DNA from 2 places in the Ancylobacter sp. VNQ12 genome. Region 1 is predicted to be linked to the other one. Evidence: predicted binding sites of a transcription regulator. Region 1 holds the regulator's gene; the other holds the start of a gene.
What was found. The regulator LexA, encoded in region 1, represses DNA repair genes until DNA is damaged. The targets are predictions, from matches to a motif close to TGTTCNNNNTGTGTTCNG.

Region 1 (7,098 bases):
ATTCGGTCGGCGGCCTCGCCCGCGCTGCCGGCGCCGAGGTGGTCGATCTCGGCATCCTGCCCGACGCCATGGACGCGACGCAGCAGGGCGTGAGCGCGGCGCTGGCGGGCGGCTTCGACGTCATCGTTACCACCGGCGGCGCGTCGGTCGGCGACCACGATCTCGTCGCCCCGGCCCTCACCGCCCAGGGCGTGGCGCTCGCCGTGCACAGGATCGCTCTGAGGCCGGGCAAGCCACTGATGTTCGGCCGCTCGGAAGGCGGCACGGGACCGACTCATGTTCTCGGCCTGCCCGGTAACCCCGTATCGGCGCATGTGTGCGCGCTGGTTTATCTCGTGCCGCTGATCAAGGCCCTGCAAGGGCTCGACATTCCTCCCCGCGTGCCGCTGCGCCCGGCCATCCTCGGCGCCGACGTGAAGGCGAACGAGATGCGCATGGACTTCCAGCGCGCCGAGACCGTCGGGTACGAGGGCGGGCTCCCCGTCGTGCGCCCCCTGCCGGTACAGGACAGTTCCATGCTCTCCGTTCTCGCCCGCGCCGATGTGCTGCTGGTGCGCCAGCCTCATGCGCCGGCGGCCGTCGCAGGCGAGCCTTGCGAGATTCTCCCGCTGGAGGATTGACCGGCGGCGCCGGTCCCTGTGTGCTGGCAGCGGGTTCAGGGGGAACGCGAGCCGATGGACATCAATCTTCCCGACGTGCTGGCCGAGGTGGAAGCCGCCTTCGCCCGCTACGAGCAGGCGCTGGTCGGCAACGACGTCGCCGGGCTCGATGCGCTGTTCTGGGATCATCCGACGACGCTGCGCTATGGCGGAGGCGAGAACCTCTACGGCATCGAGGCGATCCGCGCCTTCCGCGCCGCCCGCTCGCCGGCCGGCCTCGCACGCAGCCTCGACGGCACGCAGATCACCACTTATGGCCGCGACTTCGCCGTCGCCTCCACCCTGTTCCGCCGCGCCACGACGCCCGGCAAGGTCGGGCGGCAGATGCAGACATGGATGCGCACGCCGCAGGGCTGGAAAGTCGTCGCCGCCCATGTGAGCCTGATCGACGAGCCCACCGGTTGAAAAACAGCGCAGCGGTGTCCCGCTCACCCGTGATAAACACGGGCCAGCGCGGTATTTTCACTGCCGCGACTCGCTCCTTCCGGTAGTTCCGTCCATGTCAGTGCTGCCCATCCGGCCCTCCGACAGCCGTCCCTCCGGGACCGGCCGCCGCGTGACGCGGGCCGAGGAGCTCCGCCTGCAACTGGCGGACGAGATCACCCGTGGCAAGTTGCCGCCCGGAACGACGCTGGACGAAACTCTGCTCGCCGCCCGCTTCGGCGTGTCGCGCACGCCGGTGCGCGAAGCGATCCGTGAGCTCGCCGCCTCCGGCCTGGTCGACAGCCGCCCGCATCGCGGCGCTATCGTCGCCCGCCCGAGCGTCGAGCGGCTACAGAACATGTTCGACGTCATGGCCGAGCTGGAAGCGCTCTGCGCCGGTCTCTCCGCGCTGCAGATGACACCGACCGAGCGCCGGCGGCTTGAGGAACTCCACGCCGCCATGGGCGAGCTGATGCGCCTCGGCGACTTCGCCGCCTATCGCGAGGCCAACGAGCAGTTTCACGCCTCGATCTATGCCGGCAGCCACAACGACTATCTGATCGAGCTGACCGTCGGGACGCGACGGCGGCTGTCGCCGTTCCGGCGCGCGCAGTTCCGCGCCCTGGGTCGTCTGGCCCTCTCGCATATCGAGCATGAGCGGGTCGTGACGGCCATACTGCGCGGCGACCGCGACGGCGCCGCGCAGAGCATGCGCAGCCACATCGCCATCGTGCACGATGCTTATGAGCAATACGCCCAGACGATATAAATCAATATCTTATTCAACATAATTAAATCGAAATATCAACCAGCCGCGACGGCATTGCCCGCCCGGCGCGCGGCCTCGTCCGCAAGGAAATTGCGCCATCCGCCGAAGACCGTGATGTCGCGTGCGGTCTCGACAGCCGCCGCCTCCATGAGGAAGCCCTTCACGTCAGTGCCGTCCTCGAGGATCACCGTGCCGACGCCGAGGGGGGCTGGAATGCCGGCGACGAGGCGGCCGAACGCGGCCGCCGGCAGCGCCCATATCTCGCAGTCGATCGGCGCGCCCGAGCCCGGACGGCCACGCAGCAGGCCGGGACGGCGAACCCGCCCCTCCGGCAGAAGATAGAGTCGATAGTCCGCGCTCGTGCGCGTACGACGCACGAAGACCCCTCCGGCTTCGACCAGATCGCCGTTCAGCGGCAGGCCGGAGAGATGGGCGCCGAACAGGGCCACCTCGCAGAAGCCCGGCGCCGGCCTCTGGGCGAGGCCATGCGGGGCCGGCTGCGGCGCGCCCGTCGCCCCGAGCGTCAGCCCCGTAGCGGCATGGAAGGCGGCGCCGAGCGAGGCCAGATGCGCGTCGCGGCCCGCCGGGGCCAGCAGCGTGACGCCCGCCGGCGCCCCGTCCGTGCGGATTTCTGACGGCACCGCGATCCCGCACATGTCGAGCAGGTTCACGAAATTCGTATACAGTCCGAGATTGCTGTTGAAGCGCACCGGCTCCTGCAGCATCTCCTCGACCGTGTAGACGGTCGGCATGGTCGGCACCATCAACGCGTCGAAACCCGCCAGCACCTCGCGCGCCAGCGCGCGCAGCTCAGCCAGCCGATACTGGCCGCGAAAGGCGTCGACTGCGGTGAGGCCCCGCCCCTGCTCGATGATGGCGCGAACCACCGGATGGAACGCTTCCGGGCGCGCCTCGAGGAAGGCCCCCACCGCCGCGAACCGTTCGGCCACCCACGGCCCTTCATAGAGCAGCCGCGCCGTCTCGAAGAACGGCTCCATGTCGATCTCGGTGACGGTAGCGCCGAGCGCTTCCGTGCGCACGATCGCGGCGCGGAAGGCAGCCTCCGCCAGCCGGTCACCGAAGCTGGTGCGATCCTGCGCGCGCGGCACGGCGATGCGCGGCCGCGTGGGAAACCCGCCGAGACTGCCGACCGGCAGGGCACGCGAGAACGGGTCCGCCTCGTCCGGCGCTGCCATCAGCCGGGTGGCGAGGAACGCATCCTCCACCGTCAGCGCGAAGACCGACACGCAGTCGAGCGAGCGGCAGGCCGGCACCACGCCGCCAGCCGAGACCAGCCCGACGCTCGGCTTGAGACCTACAATGTTATTGAGCCCGGCCGGCACGCGGCCGGAACCTGCCGTATCCGTACCGAGTGCCAGCGGCACCAGGCCCGCCGCCACTGCAACCGCCGAGCCGGAACTCGAACCGCCGGGCACGAGATCGCCCCGCACGGCATTGCGCGGCGTGCCATAGGGCGAGCGCGTGCCGTTGAGGCCAGTGGCGAACTGGTCGAGATTGGTCTTGCCGATGACGATGGCGCCGGCCCGGCGCAGACGGGAGACGCTCGCCGCGTCGCGTGTGGCGAGATAGGCGTAGTCCGGGCAGCCGCAGGTCGTCGGCAGCCCGGCGACGTCGATATTGTCCTTCACCGCGAAAGGCACGCCATAGAGCGGCAGATGTGCCGGATCGGCCCCCTCGAGCGCCTTCAGCGCCGCCGCCAGATACTCGCGTGTCGCAAGGCTGGTGAAGATTGCCGGATCGCCGTGACGCTCGATCAGCGAAAAGCAGCGCGCGAGCGTCTCTGCGGGGCGAACGCGGCCGGAGCGATGAGCGGCAATGAGTTCAGCAACGGTTCCGATCAAGGGCCTTACCTTCCGTGGAGCATATTCGAACTATGCATACCACTTAGGCAGATTGGAAGTCATTGCATACATCGTTCATTGATTGCGTTCAGTGGCGATCGCGTTAGGTCGCCCTTTACCCATTGTGGAACACAAAAAGAACGGATAGTGTTTGTTCGTGATTTGTTTCCTTTTCCGCCTGAGGACGGATCGAGATCGATGCTCACCCGCAAACAGCATGAGCTGCTGCTCTTCATCGACGAACGCCTCAAGCGCGACGGTGTTCCGCCGTCGTTCGAGGAGATGAAGGACGCTCTGGACCTGAGGTCGAAGTCCGGCATTCATCGCCTGATTACAGCGCTGGAGGAACGCGGATTCATTCGCCGCCTGCCCAACCGAGCGCGGGCCCTGGAGGTGCTTCGCCTGCCGGAGGACGCGCAGCCGGCGCGGGCCCGCGGCTTCTCGCCCAGCGTTATCGAGGGCACGCCGGCACGCCTCGCCCGCCCGCCGGTCGAGGACGATTCGCGGCGCGCGGTTCCGATCCCGCTGGTCGGCCGCATCGCCGCCGGATCGCCCATCGCCGCGATCCAGTCGCGCGACAACACGATCAGCATGCCGCCGGAGATGCTGTCGGGCGGCGAGCATTTCGCGCTCGAAGTACGCGGCGATTCGATGATCGAGGCTGGCATCTTCGACGGCGACCTTGCCCTGATCCGCAAGGGCGACACCGCCAACAATGGCGAGATCGTCGTCGCCCTGATCGACGACGAGGAAGCCACGCTGAAGCGCCTGCGCCGCAAGGGTGCCTCCATCGCGCTCGAGGCGGCCAATCCGGCCTATGAGACCCGCATCTTCGGCCCCGACCGCGTGCGCATCCAGGGTAGACTGGTCGGGCTGTTCCGGCGCTACTGACGCACCGGATCACGGTCGCACGTCGGGTTCGTCTATCGGATCCGTCTGCGAGAAGCGACGGGTTGCGCCGCTGTTGATCGGCAGATGGTGTGGCTGTGCCCCGCCGGTGGCGCTGCCTGCAGCCTCCCACGGACGTGCGCGGTCGCCGCGCGCAGTGACTAGTCGCCACCCGCCCGAGCGATCACTAGCGAGAAATGCGGCCATTGCCTCCGGCGTCTGCCGTGGATCGATGCGGATCACCGTCGCGGCACATTCCGCCGGCGGCGCGTTGCGCGTGATCAGCAGCCTGGCGCGCCGGCAGTCCTCCTCCAGCGACGCCGGATCGCGCGACAACGCGACGATTCCTCCTTGGCGATCGCGCAGCGTACAGCCGAGCGGATCACAGGCCGCCGCAGCAACGACATCCGGCGCGCCGGCGCGGCTACGCTCGCCCTCAGCGCTCAGCCACTGCTCGACGACGAAGCGGCCCGCCAACCCCGCGCTCCGATCCCCCATCACCGCGAGTCGTCCGTCCGCGCCGCGCACCGCCACGGTGCGGCCCTCGCGGTCGATGAGCACATCGGGCCGCGGCATCTCCAGATAGAGCCACAGCGCGACGGCGAAAGAGAGCGGCGCGACGAGCAGCAGGCGCGTGCGCAGCAGGCAGGTCGCGACCAGCGCGACGCTTAGCAGCATCATGCTGGCCGCCGGCATGGCTGGAATGCCGCGATCCGCGCCGGGCACCGCGGCGACGGCCTCGGAGATGCGCGCCATCAGGCCGATGCCCCATCCCATCACGCGCCACGCCGCGCCGTCCCAGCCGAACGGCATCAGCGCCGAGCCCACCAGCCCCGCCGGCATGACGATGAGCGACACTACCGGCATCGCCGCCAGGTTGGCGACAAGGCTCAGCGGCGCCAGGCGCTGGAAATGAAACGCGGCATAGGGCGCCGTGGCGAGCCCGGCGGCGAGTGAGGTCAGCACCAGTGCGGCGATGTAACGGATGGGGATGCGGAGCGCCCGCGCCAGCACCGTGCCCGACGTGCCGGTGATATCCGGTGCCGAGACCAGATGGCCCCAGCGCTCATAGGCGGCGACCAGCGCTAGCGTGGCGGCGAAGGACATCTGCGCGCCGGGATCGAGGATCGCCCACGGCGTCAGCACCAGCACCGCCAGCGCCGCCACGGCAAGTGTTCGCAGCGTCAGCGCCGGCCGGCCGAGCACGACGCCGGCCAGCACGATGAGCGTCATCGCATAGGCGCGCTGGGTCGGCACCTCGGCGCCCGACAGCAACAGGTAGAAGCTCGCCGCCAGCGCCGCGGGAATCGCCGCCCAGGCCTTGATGGGAAAGCGCAGCGCCGTCGCAGGCGACAGCGCCAGCAGCGCACGGATCACGAAGAACACCGTGGTCGCCACCAGCGCCATGTGCAGACCGGAGATCGACAGGATGTGCGACAGGCCGGAGACCCGCATGCTCTCCTCTACCGCCTCGGGCACGCCATCGCGCAGCCCCGTCACCAGCGCCACGGCGACGCCCGCCTCCGCGCCGCTGAGCGAGGATCGGATGCGCCCCGCGATCGCTTCGCGCATGCCGTCCAGCCAGGCGGCTGCCGTCAGGTCGAGCGGCAGCGGGCCGGACGGCGGGCTCGGCTGCACCCGACCGAGCGCGAAGCCGGCGGCGCCAATGCCGTCGAACCACATGGAGCGGCCGAAATCGAAGCCGCCGGGATAGGCCGCCCCCGGCGGCGGCGCCAGGCTGGCCCGCAGCGCGACATGCGCGCCGATCGCCGGCGGCTGCTTGGTGGTGAGCGTCACCCGCACGCGCTGCGGCGGCACTGGTCCCTTGCTCTCCTGCCGCTTGCTCTCCTGCCCCTCGCGCCCGAAACGCGTCACCCTCAATGTGATCCGGCTGCCACGCGGACGCTGTTCCGCCGCCTCGACGAAACCGGCCACCTCGACGCCCTCGATGGCCGCGGGGAGCACCGGATGGGCGATGCGCTGGACCTGGAACGAAGCGAGCGCGAATCCGGCCGAGATCGCCGCCAGCAAGGCGAAGAGATGAAAGCCGAAGGCGCGCGCCCGGAGGGCGATCGCCAGCCCGGTGAAAACTGTCACGGGCACAAGCGCGGCATAGGGCAGAGGCTCGTACTCCGCCCCGAAATAGAGCGCCGCTCCGGTAGCAATGGCAATCGGCAGGAAGAGGAAGCCGCGCCGGTCGTCGAGTTCTTGCGTCACGTAGGCGGAAAGGCCGGTGAGCAACGTGGCGAGCGGTGGCCCGAATGACGGCAGCAGCGCCAGCGGCCGGGCGTTTGACCTGCGCGCCCGCGCGGCGAGCGCGGCGGTTCGCGCCGCGCGGCGCGCTTCACCTCCCGATCCAGGCACCGGCGTCTGTGTCACCCCCGCCCCGCATCTGCCGATGGCGCCGGTCAGACCCGACATGCGCGGGGCTCCGGCTCCTTTTCCCATCCCGGACAGCATGGTACACGCAGCCTCCGCGCCCGCCATGCTTTGACGC
Region 2 (7,098 bases), on a different contig from region 1:
GCTTTAGCAGGGCACGCAAAGCGGGGTGGGCACCGGAGGCACGCACCTCGACAGTCGAGTCGGCCAGCATCTCGGTCATGGCAAGGTCCCCAGCCTCGAATCCACTATAGAGCGTTCTGACTGGAATCACATATCTGTAGGACGCCCATGTGACAGGCTATCGGCCCGTCCGGGTGGGCTCTTGCGCAAAAGCTTCGCATCTTTCCTGCGAGGACGACGAAAAGTGACGGGTCCCGCGGGAGAGCGGGGCCTCGCTCGGCAGAAGCACCAGCCACGCTCCGGCCAGCGGCCGCCCGGCCTATCGCGATCGCGCCGTTCACGCGGCTGCGGCATTGCGGTCGGCGCTGGCGCGATAGGCCAGCGCTTCGGCGAGATGGGCGCGGCCGAGGGTTTCCGCTCCCGCAAGGTCGGCGAGGGTGCGCGCCACCCGCAGCACCCGGTGATAGCCGCGCGCCGACAGCCGCATCAGCCGCGCGGCGTCGGTCAGCAGGGCGGTGCCGGCGGCATCGGGCGTGGCGATGTCTTCCAGCACCGGCCCGCTGGCCTCGGCATTGGTGAACAGGTCCGGCCGTCCCATGGAGAGGAAGCGCTCGCGCTGTAGCCGGCGCGCCTCGGCGACGCGGGCGGCGACCACAGCGCTGGGCTCGGATGCGCCGGGCCGCACCAGGTCGACGGCGGAGACCGCCGGCACGTCGAGATGGAGGTCGACGCGGTCGAGGAAGGGCCCCGACAGCCGCGCCTGGTATTCGCCGGCGCAGCGCGGGCCGCGCCGGCAGCTCTGGCCCGGTTCGCCCGCCCGCCCGCAGCGGCACGGGTTCATCGCGGCGACCAGCTGGAAGCGCGCGGGATAGGAGATGCGGTGGTTGGCGCGGGCGATCACCGCTTCCCCGGTCTCCAGCGGCTGGCGCAGCGAATCCAGCACGGCAGGGGCGAACTCCGGCAATTCGTCGAGGAACAGGACGCCATTATGGGCGAGCGACACCTCGCCTGGCCGGGCGCGCATGCCGCCACCCACCATCGCCGCCATGCTGGCGGAATGGTGCGGGGCGCGGAACGGCCGGCGGTTGGTCAGCGCCCCGCCCTGCAGCGTTCCGGCGACCGAGGCGATCATCGAGACTTCCAGCAGCTCGGCCGGGGCGAGCGGCGGCAGGATCGAGGGCAGGCGCTGCGCCAGCATCGACTTTCCCGCGCCGGGCGGACCGCTGAGCAGGAGATTGTGCCGGCCGGCGGCGGCGATCTCCAGCGCGCGCCGGGCGGTCTCCTGTCCCTTCACCTCGGCGAGGTCCGGCAGCGCCGCCGTGCCGCCGTCGAGCCGTGGCTCGGGGCGGGCGAGCGGCTGGCGGCCGGCGAAATGATTGACCAGCTGGATCAGCGACAGCGGCGCCAGCACCGGCATGTCCGGGCTCGCCCAGGCGGCTTCCGGCCCGCAGGCCGCCGGGCAGATCAGGCCGTGACCGCGCGCATTGGCGCCGATGGCGGCCGGCAGCACCCCGGCGACCGGGGCGATGCGCCCGTCGAGCGCCAGTTCGCCGACCACGGTGTAGCCGTCCAGCGCATCGGCGGGGAAGGCGCCGATCGCCGCCATCAGCCCGAGCGCGATCGGCAGATCGTAATGGCTGCCCTCCTTGGGCAGATCGGCGGGGGCGAGATTGACGGTGATGCGCTTGGCGGGCAGCGCGAGGCCGGAGGCGATCAGCGCCGCGCGCACGCGCTCCTTGGCCTCGGTCACCGCCTTGTCGGCGAGGCCGACCAGGTTGAACGCCGGCAGGCCCGGACTGACCTGCACCTGGACATCGACCGGGCGCGCCTCCACGCCCTCGAACGCCACCGTCGCCACGCGCTGGACCATGAAGCGTCCCCGTCGTTCCGGGCGGAACCGAACTCCCGCAGCGGCAAGCGTAGCGGACTACCGAGCTTCGTCAAGAACATTTGAGGAACAAAAGCGATGGCTGACGTTAGGAAAGGCGCGTTTCCACAGCTGCGACTCGACGGCTCATTGACGATAGAAGAATTCTATCAAGGCACGGAACACCCGGATTGATTTCGAATAAGCCGCGTACGATCCTTCTCTTTGGAAAAGTCTAAAAGAAGGCCCGGGAGAAAATGCCGCATTACGAACCTTGGAGCGAGGACCGCGCCCGCGTGGTGATCGAGGAATTCTCTCACCTCGAAGGGCCGCTGATGCCGATGCTCCACGCGGTGCAGGAAACCTTCGGCCATGTGCCGGATGCGATCGTGCCGATGCTGGCCGAAATGCTCAATGTTTCCCGCGCCGAAGTCCACGGCGTCGTCACCTTTTATCATGATTTCCGCCACGAGCCGGCCGGCCGCCATGTGCTGAAGCTGTGCCGCGCCGAAGCCTGCCAGGCGGCGGGCGGCGATGCGCTGGCCGATCACGCCGAGCACCGGCTCGGCTGCAAGCTGGGCGAGACCACGGCGGATGGGCGCGTCACCGTCGAGCCGATCTACTGCCTCGGCCTGTGCGCCACCGCGCCGTCCGCCATGCTGGATGGCCGTATCGTGGCCCGTCTCAATGAGCGTCGTCTCGACGCGCTGATCGCGGAGGCCCAGTCGTGAGCACAAACTCCGCGACCATTCGCATCTACGTTCCCAAGGACGCCTGCGCCATCGCCTGCGGCGCCGACGAGGTGGTGGCCGCCATCGAGGCCGCCGCGCTGAAGCGCCGCCAGCCGATCGAGATCGTGCGCACCGGCTCGCGCGGCATGCTGTGGCTGGAGCCGCTGGTCGAGGTCGCCACCACTGAGGGCCGCATCGGTTACGGCCCGGTCGAGGCGGAAGACGTCGAGGCCCTGTTCGAGGCCGGCTTCCTCACCGGCGCCGCGCACGGCCTGCGCATCGGCAAGCCGGAAGAGCACCCCTTCATGGCGAAGCAGACGCGCCTCACCTTTGCGCGCTGCGGCATCATCGATCCGGCGTCCTATGCCGATTACCGCGCCCATGGCGGCTATCGCGGGCTGGAGCGCGCGCTGCAGCTCGGCCCGGTCGAGATCATCGAGGAAGTGAAGAAGTCCGGCCTGCGCGGTCGCGGCGGCGCCGGCTTCCCGACGGCCATCAAGTGGAAGACGGTGGCGGACGCCAAGGCGGACCGCAAATACATCGTCTGCAACGCGGATGAAGGCGACAGCGGCACCTTCGCCGACCGCATGATCATGGAAGGCGACCCCTTCGAGCTGATCGAGGGCATGACCATCGCCGGCATCGCGGTGGGCGCCACCAAGGGCTTCGTCTACACCCGCTCGGAATACCCGCACGCCATTGCCGCGATGCAGAAGGCGATCGAGGTCGCCCGCGCCCACGGCATGCTGGGCGTGAACATTGCCGGCTCGCAGTACAGCTTCGACATGGAAGTGCGCATGGGCGCCGGCGCCTATGTCTGCGGCGAGGAGACGGCGCTGCTCGACAGCCTGGAAGGCAAGCGCGGCACGGTGCGCGCCAAGCCGCCGCTGCCGGCGCACAAGGGCCTGTTCCAGAAGCCGACCGTCATCAACAACGTGCTCTCGCTCACCGCCGTGCCGCATATCCTGGCCGATGGCGGCGAGTTCTACGCCAATTTCGGCATGGGCCGCTCGCGCGGCACGATGCCGATCCAGATCGCCGGCAATGTGAAGTTCGGCGGCTTGTTCGAAACGGCCTTCGGCATCACGCTCGGCGAGCTGGTCAACGACATCGGCGGCGGCACCGCCTCGGGCAAGCCGGTCAAGGCCGCGCAGGTCGGCGGTCCGCTCGGCGCCTATGTGCCCACCTGGCAGTTCGACCTGCCCTTCGACTACGAGGCCTTCGCCGCGAAGGACGCGCTGATCGGCCATGGCGGCATCGTCGTCTTCGACGAGAACGCCGACATGGCGAAAATGGCGCGCTTCGCCATGGAGTTCTGCTCGGTGGAGAGCTGCGGCAAGTGCACGCCCTGCCGCATCGGCTCCACGCGCGGCGTCGAGCTGATGGACCGCATCATTGCTGGCCAGCGCGTCGAGGCCAATCTCGCCACGCTGACCGACCTTTGCCAGACCATGAAGCTGGGATCCCTTTGCGCCCTTGGCGGGTTTACCCCCTATCCGGTGCTGAGTGCCCTGAACCATTTCCCCGAGGAGTTCGGCGCCCCGCCGCGCCGCCTCGAAGCCGCTGAATGAGAAGGACGCAACCCATGTCTCTCGTCCATGAGATCGACTACGGAACGCCCGCTCCCAAGACCGACAAGATGGTGACGCTCACCATTGACGGGATGGAAGTCTCCGTCGCCGAGGGCACCTCGATCATGCGCGCGGCGATGGAGATGGGGACGCAGATCCCCAAGCTCTGCGCCACCGATTCGCTGGATGCCTTCGGCTCCTGCCGCCTCTGCCTGGTCGAGATCGAGGGTCGCGCCGGCACCCCGGCCTCGTGCACCACGCCGGTCATGCCCGGCATGAAGGTGCACACCCAGACTGCGCGCCTGGCGCAGCTGCGCAAGGGCGTGATGGAGCTCTACATCTCCGACCACCCGCTGGACTGCCTCACCTGCGCCGCCAATGGCGACTGCGAGCTGCAGGACATGGCCGGTGCGGTCGGCCTGCGCGAAGTGCGCTATGGCATGGAGGGCGCGAACCACTTCGCTCCGACCTCCGAACTGGTCATGCCGAAGGACGAGTCCAACCCGTACTTCACCTATGATCCCGCCAAGTGCATCGTCTGCAATCGCTGCGTGCGCGCCTGCGAGGAAGTCCAGGGCACTTTTGCGCTGACCATTTCCGGCCGCGGCTTCTCCTCGCGTGTGTCGCCCGGCCAGTCGGAAGCCTTCCTCACCTCCGAATGCGTGTCGTGCGGCGCCTGCGTGCAGGCCTGCCCGACCGCCACGCTCTCCGAGAAGCGGCTGATCGAGATCGGCACGCCGGAGCATTCGGTGGTCACCACCTGCGCCTATTGCGGCGTCGGCTGCACCTTCAAGGCGGAAATGCGCGGCCAGGAAGTGGTGCGCATGGTGCCGTGGAAGGACGGCAAGGCCAATCGCGGCCATAGCTGCGTCAAGGGCCGCTTTGCCTGGGGCTACGCCACGCATCAGGACCGCATCGTCAACCCGATGATCCGCGCCAAGGTCACCGACCCGTGGCGGGAAGTGTCGTGGGAAGAGGCGATCGCCCACACCGCTTCCGAGCTGAAGCGCATCCAGGAGACCTATGGCCGCAAGTCGGTCGGCGGCATCACCTCCTCGCGCTGCACCAATGAGGAAGCCTATCTCGTCCAGAAGATCATCCGCGCGGGCTTCGGCACCAACAATGTCGACACCTGCGCCCGCGTCTGCCACTCGCCGACCGGCTACGGCCTGAACCAGGCCTTCGGCACCTCGGCGGGCACGCAGGATTTCGATTCGGTCGAGGATTCCGACGTCATCCTCATCATCGGTGCCAACCCGACGGACGGCCACCCGGTGTTCGGCTCGCGCATGAAGAAGCGGCTGCGCCAGGGCGCCAAGCTGATCGTCGTCGACCCGCGCCGCATCGATCTGGTGCGCTCGGCCCACATCAAGGCCGATTTCCACCTGCCGCTGCAGCCGGGCACCAATGTCGCCGTCGTCACCTCGCTGGCCCATGTGGTCGTGACCGAGGGGCTGGTGAACGAGGCCTATGTCCGCCAGTACTGTGACTGGGACGAGTTCCAGGACTGGGCCGAGTTCGTCGCCGATCCGCGCCATTCGCCGGAAGAGGTCGAGAAGCTCTCCGGCGTGCCGGCCGAGCTGATCCGCGGCGCCGCCCGGCTCTATGCCACCGGCGGCAATGCGGCGATCTATTACGGCCTCGGCGTCACCGAGCATTCGCAGGGCTCGACCACCGTCATGGCCATCGCCAACCTCGCCATGGCGACCGGCAATATCGGCCGCCGCGGTGTCGGCGTGAACCCGCTGCGCGGCCAGAACAACGTGCAGGGCTCGTGCGACATGGGCTCGTTCCCGCACGAGCTGCCGGGCTACCGCCACATCTCCGACGACGCCACCCGCGCCACTTTCGAGGCCATGTGGGGTCGTCCGCTCGATCCGGAGCCGGGCCTGCGCATTCCCAACATGCTGGACGCCGCCGTCGACGGCACCTTCAAGGCGATCTACATCCAGGGCGAGGACATCCTGCAGTCCGATCCCGACACCCACCATGTCGCCTCGGGCCTCGCGGCGATGGAGCTGGTCATCGTGCAGGACCTGTTCCTGAACGAGACGGCGGCCTATGCCCATGTCTTCCTGCCGGGCTGCACCTTCCTCGAGAAGGACGGCACCTTCACCAATGCCGAGCGCCGCATCCAGCTCGTGCGCAAGGTGATGGCGCCGAAGAACGGCTATGGCGACTGGGAAGTCACCCAGCTGCTCGCCAATGCGCTGGGCCTGGAGTGGAACTACACCCACCCCTCGCAGATCATGGACGAAATTGCCGCGCTCACCCCGACCTTCGCCGGCGTCTCCTTCAAGAAGCTCGACGAGATGGGCTCGGTGCAGTGGCCGTGCAACGATGCCAACCCCGAGGGCATGCCGATCATGCACATCAACGGGTTCGCGCGCGGCAAGGGCAAGTTCGTCGTCACCGAATATGTGCCGACCGACGAGCGCACCGGCGCCCGCTTCCCGCTGCTGCTCACTACCGGCCGCATCCTCAGCCATTACAATGTCGGCGCGCAGACCCGCCGCACGGCGAATGTGGCGTGGCATCCGGAAGACGTGCTGGAGATCCACCCGCACGATGCCGAGCAGCGCGGCGTGCGCGACGGCGACTGGGTGCGCGTCGACAGCCGCGCCGGCGGCACCACCCTGCGCGCGCAGATCACCGACCGCGTGGCGCCGGGCGTCGTCTACACCACCTTCCATCACCCGGGCACGCAGGCCAACGTCGTCACCACGGACTTCTCCGACTGGGCGACCAACTGCCCCGAGTTCAAGGTGACGGCGGTGCAGATCTCCCGCTCCAACGGTCCGTCCGAGTGGCAGGAGGACTACGACGCCTTCACCCGCCAGAGCCGGCGCATCGCCGTCGCGGCGGAGTGAGCGGAGCGCGGGTTCGATGATCCCCCCGGTCGTTCGCGTCGCGCGCCTTGCCGTCGGCCCCTCGCGGGCGACGGCGGGCG

Region 2: the regulator LexA is predicted to act here: its motif matches at 1,922-1,939, upstream of ACO2RV_RS05885 (YifB family Mg chelatase-like AAA ATPase).

Annotation. Positions count from the first base shown of each region.
Region 1 is NZ_JBMSDU010000006.1:22,423-29,520, reverse strand. It holds gene glp (gephyrin-like molybdotransferase Glp) at 1-620, shown strand, start outside; gene hpxZ (oxalurate catabolism protein HpxZ) at 675-1,064, shown strand; gene ACO2RV_RS10505 (GntR family transcriptional regulator) at 1,159-1,851, shown strand; gene atzF (allophanate hydrolase) at 1,887-3,713, opposite strand; gene lexA (transcriptional repressor LexA) at 3,912-4,604, shown strand; gene ACO2RV_RS10490 (ComEC/Rec2 family competence protein) at 4,614-7,022, opposite strand.
Region 2 is NZ_JBMSDU010000002.1:470,129-477,226, reverse strand. It holds gene ACO2RV_RS05885 (YifB family Mg chelatase-like AAA ATPase) at 317-1,849, opposite strand; gene ACO2RV_RS05880 (formate dehydrogenase subunit gamma) at 2,104-2,577, shown strand; gene ACO2RV_RS05875 (formate dehydrogenase beta subunit) at 2,574-4,148, shown strand; gene fdhF (formate dehydrogenase subunit alpha) at 4,163-7,018, shown strand; gene fdhD (formate dehydrogenase accessory sulfurtransferase FdhD) at 7,035-7,098, shown strand, end outside.